Regions from separate parts of the Micromonospora rhizosphaerae genome, predicted to be linked through region 1. Evidence: predicted binding sites of a transcription regulator. Region 1 holds the regulator's gene; the other holds the start of a gene.

Evidence for each region. Region 1 encodes HrcA, which represses chaperone genes, less so after heat shock. Its sites were predicted from a motif close to GGTTNGCACNCTCNNNNNGAGNGTGCNAACC; they were not measured.
Region 2: a site for HrcA is predicted at 3,972-4,002, ahead of groES (co-chaperone GroES). Genes of this name have one in related genera too.

The regions. Positions count from the first base shown of each region.
Region 1 is NZ_FMHV01000002.1:6,598,037-6,605,157, forward strand. Features, by position in the region: gene GA0070624_RS31010 (PhoH family protein) at 1-521, opposite strand, end outside; gene GA0070624_RS31015 (serine hydrolase domain-containing protein) at 653-2,029, opposite strand; gene GA0070624_RS31020 (histidine triad nucleotide-binding protein) at 2,065-2,415, opposite strand; gene GA0070624_RS31025 (SDR family oxidoreductase) at 2,487-3,248, shown strand; gene GA0070624_RS31030 (16S rRNA (uracil(1498)-N(3))-methyltransferase) at 3,350-4,084, opposite strand; gene dnaJ (molecular chaperone DnaJ) at 4,135-5,280, opposite strand; gene hrcA (heat-inducible transcriptional repressor HrcA) at 5,355-6,377, opposite strand; gene GA0070624_RS31045 (DUF4870 domain-containing protein) at 6,596-7,121, shown strand, end outside.
Region 2 is NZ_FMHV01000002.1:11,608-18,728, reverse strand. Features, by position in the region: gene GA0070624_RS00125 (ATP-binding cassette domain-containing protein) at 1-699, opposite strand, end outside; gene GA0070624_RS00120 (sugar ABC transporter substrate-binding protein) at 819-1,919, opposite strand; gene ybaK (Cys-tRNA(Pro) deacylase) at 2,137-2,616, opposite strand; gene GA0070624_RS00110 (THUMP-like domain-containing protein) at 2,667-3,887, opposite strand; gene groES (co-chaperone GroES) at 4,137-4,451, shown strand; gene groL (chaperonin GroEL) at 4,522-6,165, shown strand; gene GA0070624_RS00095 (molybdopterin-dependent oxidoreductase) at 6,288-7,121, shown strand, end outside.

The sequences.
Region 1 (7,121 bases):
GCCGGCCGGGTCAGGATGATCCGGTTGACCTGCTTGGCCTGGAGCGCCTGGACGGCCTTCGCCATCGCCAGGTAGGTCTTGCCGGTGCCGGCGGGGCCGATGCCGAAGACGATGGTGTGCGCGTCGATCGCGTCGACGTAGCGCTTCTGCCCGAGGGTCTTGGGACGGATGGTGCGCCCGCGCCGGGAGAGGATGTTCAGCGTCAGGACCTCGGCGGGCCGCTCGGCGCTGCCCTGCTCGAGCATGCCGACGGTACGCCGGACGGCGTCAGTGGTCAGAGTCTCGCCTTTCTCGATGAGTTCGAGCAGCTCACTGAAGAGGCGCTCGGCGAGGGCGTTGTCCGCGGGGACACCCGTGATGGTGATCTCGTTGCCACGCACGTGGACGTCACTGTTGACCGAGCGCTCGACGAGTCGCAGGATCTCGTCGCCCGCGCCGAGCAGGTTGACCATGATCTTCGAGTCGGGGACCGTGATCCTGGTTTGCGCCTGTGGCGGGCCGGGAGGTGGGGTGTCGGTCATAGGTCGGGCCGTCGGGCCCTGAGCCACCTGCTCTCGATCTAGGTGCCGGGCCCTGCTGGCGCGGCGTTCAGTTCCACCCATCGTATCGGTTCAACACCGGACGCACCTCGCCCATTTCGGGTGGTCGGAGATCATCTCCCGGCGCGGAAGTCGTACCCGTCAAAGGTCTCCTGAGCGGGGGTGAAGCGGTAGGTGGCCCAGTGCATCCGGACCACGACGCCGCGCTCGTCCCGGGTCAGCCGGAGCAGCTCGCCGACCTCCCGCCCCGCGACCGTCCGGAACACGTCCGGCGAGTCAGGCACCGGGGCGAAGACCGCCGGGGGCTTGCCGGCCGGGTCGTCCGCGCCGCGGGCCCGCAGCGTCCCGCCGTGCCAGGAGAAGACGTACTCGAAGCCCTCGCCCCACCAGCGGCCGAGCATCCCGCGCAGGTGGTCCGGGGCCGGCGCGCCCGGGCGCCACGGCTCGATGTCGGCCGGGTCCTGCTCGGCGGACGCGGCGAGCAGCCGGTGCGGCAGGTCGAAGACGTCGACGCCGGTGCCGGAGGAGCCGAGCACGGCGCAGCCCATCGCGCCCGCGGTGCCGTCGCCGCCGCGCCGGCCGTAGACGGCGGCGAGGAAACCAGGCATGGCTCCGTCGTGCCCCACGTGCATCACCCGCTGCGGCTGCGGCACCAGGATCAGGCCCAGCCCGAAGCCGCCCGACCAGAGGGTCTCGTCGGTGGTGGTGTGCGGCCAGCGCATCTCGTCGAGGGTGGTCTGGGCGAGCACCGCCCCGGCCGGGTCGAGCGCCACCGGGTCCGCCAGGAAGGCGGCCCAGCGGGCCATGTCGGTCGCGGTGCTCCAGAGCTGCGCGGCGGGGGCCACCGCGCCGAAGTCGGTCGGCGGCTCCGGGTGAGCCTCGTCGGAGTACGCGTCGACCAGGAACCCGGTCGCCGCCCGCTCGCCCGGCGTGACACCGGTGGCGGTCAACCGCAGCGGGATGAGCACCCGCTCGGCCAGCACCTCCGCCCAGGTGCCGCCGCGCAGCCGGCCGACCAGCTCGCCAAGCAGCGCCATGCCGAGGTTGGAGTAGTGGTAGCGGCGGCCGGGAGGCAGCACCCGCTCGACCCGGGTCAGGTCGGCGATCAGCTCGTCCACGCCGGGCGCGCGCAGGGTGTCCCAGACGTCGCCGTGCGGCTCCCGCTGCAGGCCGGCGGTGTGCGACAGCAGCCGGCGTACGGTCAGCTCACCGTGCGCCGGCAGGTTGAGGTGCCGGCCGATCGGGTCGTCCAGGTCGAGCAGGCCGTCATCGCGGCACTGCATCACCAGCACGGAGGTGAAGGTCTTGGTGACCGAGCCGATCCGGAACACGGTCTCCGGGCCGAGCGGCGTGTCGTTTCCGGCGTCGCCCACCGTGCAGGTCCAGATCGGCCGGTCGGCCCGGTGCAGGGCGGCCGACACCGCCGGCACCCGGCCCTGAGCCTGCACCTGCCGCACCATGCGGCCCAGCCGGTCGTTCACCGTGATCATGTGAGCAGTGTAAGGAGCGGGCCGAGGTCTACTCCTCAGCGGCAGAGCATCGGGCCGAGCGGCGCGCCGCCGAACAGGTGGGCGTGGACGTGGAAGACCTCCTGGCCGGCGTACGCCCCGGTGTTGAACATCAGCCGGAAGCCGTCGGCGAGCAGCCCCTCGTCCTCGGCCACCGTGGCGGCCGTGGCCAGCACCTCAGCGGCCAGCCCCGGGTCGCCCTGGGCGAGGGTGGCCACGTCGGCGTAATGCTCCTTCGGAATGACCAGCACGTGGGTGGGCGCCTTGGGGTTGATGTCCCGGAAGGCGAGCGTGGTGGCGGTCTCCCGCACGATGTTGGCGGGGATCTCCCCGGCGACGATCCGGCAGAACAGGCAGTCGGTTCCCATCCGGGCATGTTAAGCGGCCGGGCGGGACCGCGCGGCGGGTCCACCGGGTGCGCCGGGGCATGATGTCCGGCGTGACTTCTCGGGCGGTACTGGTGACGGGGGCCTCGCGCGGCATCGGGCGCGCGGTGGCGAGGGCATTCGCGGTGGGCGGCGACCGGGTGGCGATCCACCACCGGGCCTCGGCGGAGCTGGCGGAAATGCTGCGCGACGAGCTGCCCGGCGAGGGGCACGTGGTGGTCCCGGGCGACCTGGCCGACCCGGACGCGGTCCGGGCGATGGTCGACGAGGCGGCGGACCGCCTCGGCGGGCTGGACGTGCTGGTCAACAACGCCGGCGTATACGGCCCGCGGGACCTGCCGCACCCGGTCTTCGGCGCCTCCTACGAGCAGTGGCGGGAGCAGTGGCGGCTGGTGCTGGAGACCAACCTGACCGGCGCGGCCAACGTGACCTGGTGCGCCGCCCAGCACATGCGCGAGCGGGGCGGCCGGATCGTCAACGTCTCCTCTCGGGGCGCCTTCCGCGGCGAGCCGCAGCAGCCGGCGTACGGGGCCAGCAAGGCCGGGCTGAACGCGCTGGGGCAGTCGCTGGCGCTGGCCCTCGCCCCGTACGGCATCGCGGTGGCGACCGTCGCGCCCGGCTTCGTCGAGACCGACATGACCACCGACCACCTCAGCGGCGAGCGCGGCGAGGCGATCCGGGCGCAGAGCCCGTTCAACCGCGTGGCCCGCCCCGAGGAGATCGCCGCCGCCGTCCACTGGCTCGCCTCCCCCGAGGCCGAGTGGGCCTCCGGCACCATCGTCGACCTCAACGGCGCCTCCTACCTGCGCAGCTGACCCCGCCAATTTCCGCGATCTTGCACTTTCGGTGACCCTTTCGAGCTGTTTTGCGGCTTACGCGGCCACCACAACTGCAAGATCGCGCAGAGGGGCCGGGGTTACCAACGGCCCAGGCGGGTGGAGAGGACGGAGAGGGCGGCGACGCCGGCCGTGGAGGTGCGCAGGACGGACGGGCCGAGACGGACCGGGCGGGCCCCGGCCTCGGTGAACGCATCCAGCTCGCGGTCGGCGATGCCCCCCTCCGGGCCGACGACCAGCACAATCTCGCCGGTGGCGGGCAGCTCGGCGGTGGTCAGCCGTTCCTCCGCCTCCTCGTGCAGCACGAACGCCGCAGCGGCCCCAGCGATCCGGCGGGCCACCCGGGCGGTGGACTCGTCCGGCGCGCCGGCCACCACCGGCAACCAGGCCCGGCGGGCCTGCTTGGTCGCCTCCCGCACGGTCGCCACCCACTTCTCCCGGGCCCGTACGCCGCGGTCACCGCGCCAGAGGACGACCGAGCGGTCGGCCGCCCAGGGCACGATCTCGTCGACGCCGACCTCGGTCATCGCCTGCACCGCCAGCTCGCCCCGGTCCCCCTTGGCGATGCCCTGCACCACGACCAGGCGCGGAACGGGCGCGTCGATGTACCCGCGGGAAGTGATCTCGAGGTCGAGGGTGCCCTTGCCGACGGTGATGATCACCGCGGCGGCCGTGCCACCCCGCCCGTCGGCGAGCAGCAGTCTTTCGCCGGGCCGGAGCCGCTGCACGGTGGCGGCGTGGCGCCCCTCGGAGCCGTCGAGGGTCAGCCGGTCGGCGGTGGGCAGCGACTCGACCAGGAAGAGCGGCGCGGACACGATCCACAGGCTATCGGCCCCGGCGCTGGCCGGGGCCGATAGCTGCCGGGTCAGGCGTGCCCGTTGAAGGCGTCACGCATCCGGGAGAAGAAGCCGCCCTGCTTGGTCAGCTCGGCGACCTCCTCGCCCCGGGTCTTGGCGAACTCGCGCAGCATCCGCTCCTGCTCGGCGTCGAGCTTGGTCGGGGTGCGCACGTCGAGGTGGACGTAGAGGTCGCCCCGGCCGGTGCCGCGCAGGTGCGGCACGCCCCGGGCGCGCAGCCGCAGCGTGCTGCCCGGCTGGGTGCCCGGCTTGACGTCGACGGTCTCCTCGCTGTCGAGGGTCTTGATGGTCAGCCGGGTGCCGAGCGCCGCGGCCGTCATCGGCACGGTGACGCGGCAGTGCAGGTCGTCGCCCTTACGGGAGTAGACGTCGTGCGGCCGCTCGTGGATCTCCACGTAGAGGTCGCCGGCGGTGCCGCCGCCCGGGCCCACCTCGCCCTGCTGGGCCAGCCGGATCCGCATGCCGTCCTCGACACCCGCGGGGATCTTGACGGTCAGCGAGCGGCGGGTCCGCACCCGGCCGTCGCCGGCGCAGGTCGGGCAGGGGTGCGGGATGGTGGTGCCGTAGCCCTGGCAGACGGTGCACGGCCGGGCGGAGACCACCTGCCCGAGGAAGGTGCGCTGCACCGACTGCACCTCGCCCCGGCCGCCGCACGCCTCGCAGGTGGCCAGGTGGGTGCCGGCCGCCGTGCCGGCGCCGGAGCAGGTGGTGCAGAGGACGGCGGTGTCGACGGTGATCGGCGCCTCGACGCCGAACGCGGTCTCCTGCAGGTCCAGCTCCAGCCGCAGGATCGCGTCCGCCCCCGGCCGGGTACGCGGCCGCGGGCCCCGGCCGCCGCCCGCAGCGCCGCCGAAGAACGCGTCCATGATGTCCTGGAAGCCGACGAACGGCCCGCCAGCGCCGGGACCACCCGGGCCGCCGGCGCCCCCGCCGCCCGGGGCCAGCGGGTCGCCGCCCAGGTCGACGATCTGCCGTTTCCGGTCGTCCGAGAGGACCTCGTACGCGGCGTTGATGTCCTTGAACTTCTCCTGTGCCTCCGGGTCCGGATTGACATCCGGGTGGAACTGCCGCGCCAGCTTCCGGTAGGCGCGCTTGATCTCGTCGTCGGAGGCGTCCCGGCTCACACCGAGAATGCCGTAGTAGTCCCTGGCCACTGCGTTCCGTGTCCTCATGTTTCGTCTCGCGTCGCGCCGGTCGGCGGCCGGAGCCGGCCGTCGGCCCTGACTGGTCAGTTCTGGGCCAGCAGTTCGCCCACGTAGCGTGCCACGGCCCTTACCGTGGCGATGTTGCCGGGGTAGTCCATCCGGGTGGGCCCGAGCACGCCGAGGCCGCCGACGATGGTCGCGCCCGGGCCGTACCCGGTGCTGACGACGGAGGCGGCACGCAGGTTGTCGATCTCGTTCTCGTCGCCGATCAGCACCCGGGTCGTGCTCGTCTCGGCCTCGCCGATGAGCTTGAGCAGCACGACCTCCTCCTCGAGCGCCTCGAGGATGGGCCGCAGCGAGCCCTGGAAGTCGAGCAGGCCACCCCGGGTCAGGTTGGCGGTGCCGGCCAGCGCGATGCGCTCCTCGTGCCGTTCCACCAGCGTCTCCAGCAGCACGGTGGAGAGCGTGGTCATGGCCGGGCGCAGGTGCGGTGCGGACTCGTCGACCAGCGTCTGCACCAGCGGCGGGGTGTCGGACAGCCGGGTGCCGACCAGTTTCTCGTTGACCAGCTGGCGCAGGTCGGTGACGTCGTCGGCGGGGACCGGCGCGGGCAGCTCGACCAGCCGCTGCTCGACCCGCCCGGTGTCGGCGATCATGACCAGCATCAGCCGGGTGGTGGAGATCGGCACCAGCTCCAGGTGGCGGACCGAGGAGCGGGCGAGGCTCGGGTACTGCACCACGGCGACCTGCCGGGTCAGCTGGGCCAGCAGCCGGACGGTGCGGTGCACCACGTCGTCCAGGTCGACGGCGCCGACCAGGAAGCGCTCGATCGCCCGGCGCTCGGCGGGGCTGAGCGGCTTCACCCGGGACAGCCGGTCGACGAAGAGCCGGTAGCCACGGTCGGTGGGCACCCGGCCTGCGCTGGTGTGCGGCTGCCGGATGTAGCCCTCCTCCTCCAGCACCGCCATGTCGTTGCGCACCGTCGCCGGGGAGACGCCCAACTGGTGCCGCTCGACGAGGGCCTTGCTCCCCACCGGCTCCTGGGTGGCGACATAGTCCTCGACGATCGCGCGCAGCACGGCGAGCTTGCGGTCGTCGAGACCCATCTCCCACCTCCTGACGCACCTGGACCCGCCGGCGACGCCGGCCGACGTCTGGCACTCGAGTGTATTGAGTGCCAGTCTACGTCGGCCCGGCCGCCGACGCGATGATCAAGCCGGACCCGGGGTGCGTCATCGCCCACCCTCCGGGTGGCCCGATCGTCCGGTCAACCCGACCGGTGCGCTCTGGTGCGCCCTTGCGGGCGGCCCCTACCGTGACGCCCATGACTGAACCACCTCGCCCTCCCGGAGCGGGGGACCCCGGCACCCCGTCGCCGGACCCGACCCCGCCGTCGGCACCGCTCGGCTCGTCGGCAGACGAGCCCCCCACCGCACCACTGTCCGGGGCACCGGGCGGGGGCGGCTATCCCCCGCCCGGCGGGTATCCGCCGCCCTCCGGTGGCCAGCCCCCGTCGGGTGGCTACCCGCCCCCGGGCGGCTATCCCCCGCCGGGCGCCGGCTATCCGACCGGCGGCGCCTACGGCCCGCCGCGGGGCTACGCCAACAACGAGGACAAGACCTGGGCTCTGATCGCGCATTTCGGCGGCGCCGCGGCGATGTTCGTCAGTGGCGGCGTGCTGGGCTGGCTTCCCCCGCTGGTCGCCATGCTGGCCCGGGGGAACCAGTCGCCGACGGTGCGCCAGCACGCGGTCGCGGCGCTCAACTTCCAGCTGCTCTGGTCGATCGTCGGCCTGGTCGGCTGGCTCCTGGCCTGCATCGCGATCGGGTTCATCGCGGTCGGCGCGGCGG
Region 2 (7,121 bases), 6.6 Mb from region 1:
GTGGGTGATGTCGGTGGTCTTCACCTGGGCGACCATCTGGCCGAGGTAGAGCGCGGCGATGCGGTCGGAGACGGCGAAGACGTCGTTCATGTTGTGCGAGATGAGCACCACAGCCAGGCCGTTGTCGGCCAGCCGGCGGACCAGTTCGAGCACCTGGGCGGTCTGCGCGACGCCGAGCGCGGCGGTCGGCTCATCCAGGATGACCAGCTTGCTGTTCCAGAGCACCGCCTTGGCGATCGCCACGGTCTGGCGCTGGCCGCCGGAGAGGCTGGAAACGTGCTGCCGCAGCGACTTCACCGTGCGGACGCTGAGCCCGGCCAGGGTCTCGGCGGCCATCTGCTCCATGGTCGGCTCGTCGAGCACGATCCCGCTGCGCTTCTCCCGGCCGAGGAACATGTTCTGCACGATGTCGAGATTGTCGCAGAGCGCGAGGTCCTGGTAGACGACCTCGATGCCGAGCGCGGCGGCGTCCCGGGGGCTGCTGATATTGACCGGTCTGCCCTCGAAGAGAGACTCGCCGGAGTCGGTCGGGTAGATGCCGCTGATGCACTTGACCAGGGTCGACTTGCCGGCGCCGTTGTCACCGACAAGTGCGGTCACCTCACCGGCGTGCGCGGCGAAGGCGACGTCGCGAAGTACCTGGACGGGACCGAAGCTCTTGTCGATCCCGCGTAGCTCCAGCAGTGGTGTTGCGGACACGGGGGGACTCCTTTGGACGGAGGGGAGATCTCGGAGCCCGTCCGGCGAGTGCCGCCCGGCACGGGAGGGCGCTCCCGTGCCGGGCGGCGGCTGCGCCTCGGCGGGTGGACGGCGTCAGGTCAGCTGATGCCGGCCGCGGTGCAGAGCTGGGCGTACGCCCCGGTGCAGAGCTCGTCCTTGGTGACGAAGCCGTCCGCAACGACGTCCTTGACGTTCTCCTTGTAGATCGCCTTCGGGGTCAGCAGCACGGCGGGGACGTCGCGGCCACCCTCCGGGTCCTTGACCGTCTGGCCGGTGTCCTTCTTCTCGCCCTTGGCGACGGCGATGGCCAGGTCGGAGGCGGCCTTCGCCTCCTCCTTGATCGCCTTGTAGACGGTCATGCACTGGTCGCCGGCGAGGATGTTCTGCAGGCCCTGCGGGGTGGCGTCCTGGCCGGTCACCGGCACCTTGCCGTTGAGCTTGTTCTTCTTCAGCACCGAGATGGCCGCGTTGCCGAGGCCGTCGTTGGCGGCCAGCACGCCGTCGATCTTGCCCTTGGTCGAGGTGAGCATCTGCTCGAAGATCGTGGCGGCCTGCGCGTTGTCCCAGTCCGGCACCGACTGGTCCGGACCCTTGGTGTAGTCCTTCGAGTCGAACTTCGGCTTGAGCACCGAGTCGTACCCGTTCTTGAACAGGGTCGCGTTGTTGTCGGTCGGCGACCCGTTCAGGTAGGCCACCACCGGGTTCTTGGCGCCCTTGTCGGTCAGGCACCTGCTCAGGCCCTCGCCCTGGAGCTTGCCGACGGCCACGTTGTCGAAGCTGACGTAGTACTGCGCCGAGCCGCCCAGCGTGAGCCGGTCGTAGTCGATGGTCGCGACGCCCTGCGACTTGGCCTTGTCGAGCACGGCCTTACCGGTGCCGGAGTCCAGGTTGACGATCATCAGGGCGGTCACGCCGTTGGTGATCATCTGGTCGGCGATGGTCTGGAACTGGGTCTTGTCGCCCTGAGCGTTCTGGATGTCGTACTTGACGCCGGCGGCCTTGAAGGCCTCCTCCAGGAACTTGCGGTCGGCGCCCTCCCAGCGGGCGGAGGACTTGCTGTCGGGCAGGATGACACCGATCTTCGGCGTCTTGCCGCCGGAGCCGGCCTGGTCGGTGCTGCCGGAGTTGTCGCCACAGGCGGCCATGCTGCCGGTGGCCAGCAGGCCCACGGCGGCGAAGGTGAGGAAGCCCTTGCGCATGTGCACGGGTCCTTTCGAGGGTGGGGGAGTAGTTGTCGGTGTTTTGTTGTGCCCGGCAACGTATTGCGGCCCGCCCCGCACGCGCAAGAGTGCCGAGGTCAGAAGTTTGTTGGCAGCGGTAACAATTCAGCAACGTGCCCGTCGCTCAGCTGTCACCCCGCTGAGAGCGCTCCCTGCTCACCGCCGGTGCGGCCGGTTTTTCCGGCCCTCGGAGGCCTCAGGCGGAGGAGACGGCGGCGGTGGTGGCGGAGGTCAGGGCGATCAGATCCGCGGGGGCCAGTTGGAGCTGGAGGCCGCGGCGGCCCGCCGAGACGTAGATGGTGGGGTGGTCCAGCGCCGACGAGTCGAGCACGGTGGGGAGCCGCCTGCGCTGGCCGAGCGGGCTGATGCCGCCGCGGACGTACCCGGTGGCGCGCTCGGCCACGGTGCGGTCCGCCATGGTCGCCCGCTTGCCGCCGACCGCGGCGGCGAGGGCCTTGAGGTCGAGCGCCCCGGTGACCGGGACGACCGCCACGGTGAGCCCGCCGTCGACCTCGGTGACCAGCGACTTGAAGACCCGCTCGGGCGGCACCCCGAGCGCCGCCGCGACCAGGGCGCCGTAGTTCGGGGTGTCCGGGGAGACGTCGTACGGGTGGGTGCTGTGACGGATCTTCCGCTTTGCCAGCAGCGCCGTCGCCGGAGTGCCCTGTCCCGCCATGCCCGACAAGCTAACGTGGCTCGGCGCGGTGGGCGAGCCGAAAACGGTCGTCAGGCCGGCACCGGTCGGCAGACCAGCACGGTCGGCGCGCCGGCCACCCGGGTCAGCACCAGGCTGGCCGCCGCGTCGCCGGCCAGCTTCAGGTCCCGGCGCAGCCGCTCCGGCTCCAGCGCCGAACCGCGCTTGAGGATCTCCACCCGGCCGACCCGGCGTTCCCGCAGCATGGCCCGCAGCCGCTTGAGCGAGAACGGCAGCACGTCCGTGACCTCCAGGCAGCGGGTGAACGGGCTGGCGACCGGGGCGTCGGTGTAGAGGTAGGCGATGCTCGGGTCGGCCAGCGTCGCGTCCAGCTCCCCGGCCAGCTCCGCGACCAGGTGCGCCCGGACCACGGCGGAATCCGGATCGTGCAGGTACCGCCGCACCGGCCCGACCGCCGCCTGTGCGTCACCGGAGCCGGCGAGCTGATAACAGGGGTCCCCTGCTCTACCAGAGGCGTTAACAGGGGGCCCTTCCTTCAATAGGGTCGCCCGGCGGGGGACCTCGGCGAGCCGGCCGCACCAGAGGGTGGCCTCGACCAGGTCGCCGGCCACGCTGACCCACTCCGCCTCGGCGCCCGCCGGGATCAGCGCGTGGTCGATTCCCGGCGCCACCTTCACCACCGTCCGCGGCAGCCGCTCGGCCAGCCCGACGACGAAGTCCCAGGGCGGCGAGTACGCGTTCGGGTCGAAGATCCGCCGCCCGGTGCCGGCCTTCCGCCGCGCCGGGTCGCAGAAGACCGCCTCCACCCGGGTCACGTCGAACGCGGTCGCGTCGCCGCACTCCACCGTGAACAGGTCGGCCAGCCCGGCCGCCGCGGCGTTCGCGGCGGCCATGGCGGCGGTCACCGGGTCGGCCTCCACGCCGTACACCCGGATGCCGGCGCGGGCAGCGGCGAGCGCGTCCGCGCCGAGGCCGCAGCCCAGGTCGGCCATCGTGCGCACCCCGGCGGCGCGCAACCGCGCGGCGCGCCGTGCGGCGACCGCGCCGCGGGTGGCCTGCTCCAGCCCGGCGCGGGTGAGGAACATGCCGGCCGCCGCCGGGCCGAACTTGCCGACCGCCCGCCGGCGCAGCTCGGCCTGGGTGAGCGCGGCGGCGGCCAGGCCGGCCGGGATGCCGGCCGAGCGCAGCGCGGCCGCCGCGGTCAGCGGATCGCCGCCGGCCAGCTCGGCGGCCGCCGCGAGCGCGGCCGACCCCTCGGGGGTACGCAGCGCGGCGAGCTGGTCGAGATCCACCCGGTCATTGTCCCGGCACCCGCGACCCGCCGGCCGGCGGGTTGGCACTCTCCTTGACGGAGTGCTAGCCGAGGAATAATCTGCGATTAGCACTCTCACCCTGAGGGTGCCAGCTCCCGGGCCGCGAGGCGCGGGCGCTGAACGCCAGGCGGACCGGCACCCGCGACGACGGCCCCGCCCGGTGGCATGTGGCAGATTGACGCCGGTCGGCCGCGCCGACCGGCAACGAAACCAGTACCCCAGGAGGGTATGCCCGTGACTACCGCGACCAAGGTTGCGATCAAGCCGCTCGAGGACCGGATCCTGGTCCAGGCGAACGAGGCTGAGACCACCACGGCGTCGGGCATCGTGATCCCCGACACCGCCAAGGAGAAGCCGCAGGAGGGCACCGTCCTCGCTGTCGGCCCGGGCCGGATCGACGACAAGGGCAACCGGATCCCGGTTGACGTCAAGGCCGGCGACACCGTCATCTACTCGAAGTACGGCGGCACCGAGGTCAAGTACGCCGGCGAGGAGTACCTGGTGCTCTCCGCCCGCGACGTCCTCGCGGTCATCGAGAAGTAAGCAACCGATCAGTGTCGTTGCCCCGGTCCGGCTCGCCGGGCCGGGGCAACGTCACTTCGAAGGGACATTCATGGCGAAGATCCTGAGCTTCTCGGACGACGCCCGGCACCTGCTGGAGCACGGTGTCAACGCCCTAGCCGACGCGGTCAAGGTCACTCTCGGCCCGCGCGGGCGCAACGTCGTCCTGGACAAGAAATTCGGTGCGCCGACGATCACCAACGATGGCGTGACCATCGCCAAGGAGATCGAGCTCACCAACCCGTACGAGAACCTCGGCGCGCAGCTGGTCAAGGAGGTGGCGACCAAGACCAACGACGTCGCCGGCGACGGGACCACCACCGCGACCGTGCTGGCCCAGGCGATGGTCCGCGAGGGCCTGCGCAACGTGGCCGCTGGGGCCAACCCGACCGGCCTGAAGCGGGGCATCGACGCGGCGGCGAGCAAGGTCTCCGAGGCGCTGCTCGGCCGGGCCGTCGAGGTCGCCGACAAGGAGTCGATCGCGCACGTCGCGACGATCTCCGCGCAGGACGCCACCATCGGCGAGCTGATCGCCGAGGCGATGGAGAAGGTCGGCCGCGACGGCGTCATCACCGTCGAGGAGGGCTCCGCGCTCACCACGGAGCTGGAGGTGACCGAGGGTCTCCAGTTCGACAAGGGCTTCATCTCGCCGAACTTCGTCACCGACGTGGAGGGGCAGGAGTCGGTCCTGGAGGACCCGTACATCCTGATCACCACGCAGAAGATCTCGGCGATCGAGGAGCTGCTGCCGCTGCTGGAGAGGGTCCTCCAGAACAACAAGCCGCTGCTCATCATCGCCGAGGACGTCGAGGGTCAGGCGCTGTCCACCCTGGTGGTCAACGCGATCCGCAAGACCCTCAAGGTCTGCGCGGTCAAGGCCCCCGGCTTCGGTGACCGCCGCAAGGCGATGCTGCAGGACATGGCGATCCTGACCGGCGCCGAGCTGGTCGCGCCGGAGCTGGGCTACAAGCTCGACCAGGTCGGCCTGGAGGTGCTCGGCACCGCCCGCCGCGTGGTGGTCGACAAGGAGAACACCACTGTCGTGGACGGTGGCGGTCAGCCCTCCGAGGTCGCCGACCGGGTCGCCCAGATCCGCAAGGAGATCGAGGCCTCGGACTCCGAGTGGGACCGGGAGAAGCTGGCCGAGCGGCTGGCGAAGCTCTCCGGTGGCATCGCGGTCATCAAGGTGGGCGCGGCCACCGAGGTCGAGATGAAGGAGCGCAAGCACCGCATCGAGGACGCGATCGCCGCGACCAAGGCCGCGGTCGAGGAGGGTACGGTCCCCGGCGGCGGCGCCGCCCTGGCCCAGATCCTCCCCGTGCTCGACGACGACCTCGGCTTCACCGGCGACGAGAAGGTCGGCGTCTCGATCGTGCGCAAGGCGCTGGTCGAGCCGCTCCGCTGGATCGCCCAGAACGCCGGCCACGACGGCTACGTGGTGGTGCAGAAGGTCGCCGGCAAGGAGTGGGGCAACGGCCTCGACGCCGCCTCCGGCGAGTACGTCGACCTGGTCAAGTCCGGCATCATCGACCCGGTGAAGGTGACCCGTAACGCGGTCGTCAACGCCGCCTCGATCGCCGGCCTGCTGCTCACCACCGAGAGCCTGGTGGTGGAGAAGCCGGAGAAGGCCGAGCCGGCCGCCGCCGGGCACGGTCACGGCCACGGTCACGGTCACCAGCACGGCCCGGGCTTCTGACCCGACGCCGGACGGCCACGTCAGGGCACACCGCCACGCCGGCGGTGTGCCCTGACCCGTTTCTGGTTACGGAACGCTGACGTCGCTACCGGTCGGCCCCGGTGATCCACAAGACTGGTCCGATGAGCACCACCTCCCGTGGGTACGCCGCACTGGCCGGGATCACCGCCGCAGCCGTGGCGATTGGCGCCGCCGAACCGGTGGCGGTCCTCACCGGCCCCCGTTCGGCGCCGCTGATCGCGGTCGGCGGGCTGGTCGTCGACTTCGTACCCGAGCCGGTCAAGCAGTTCGCCATCGCGCTCTTCGGCACGTACGACAAGATCGCTCTGCTGATCGGGACGGCGCTGCTGCTCGCGGCGTTCGCGGCGCTGCTCGGGGTACTGGCCGCCCGCCGGCTCTGGATCGGGCTGGTCGGCATCGCCGCCTTCGCCGCCATCGGGGTCGCCGCCGCGCTGACCCGGGCCGGCGCGGACGCCGCCGACGCGCTGCCCTCGCTGGTCGGCGCGGCGCTGGGCGCGCTGGTGCTCTGGCTGCTCCTGGCCGGTCCGCTGCAGACGGACCTGTGGTCCTGGTCCCCGCCCACGCCCGACGGGGACGAGGTGGATCCGGAGGGGCGGCGACGGTTCCTGACCGGAGCGGGGGCGCTGCTGGGCGCGGCCGCCGTCGCCGGGCTCGGCGGGCACTGGCTGGGCGGGCGGCGGGGCGTGTCGGCGGCCCGGCGGGCGGTCGCGCTGCCCACCCCGTCGGCGGCCGCCCCGGCGGTGCCGGCCGGCGCCGACCTCTCCCTGGCCGAGCTCGCCCCCTACGTGACCACGAACTCCGGCTTCTACCGGATCGACACTGCCCTGGTGGTGCCGCAGGTCGACCCGGAGACCTGGCAGCTGCGCATCCACGGCCGGGTCCGCAACGAGATCACGCTCAGCTTCGCCGACCTGCTCCGCCGGCCGCTGGTCGAG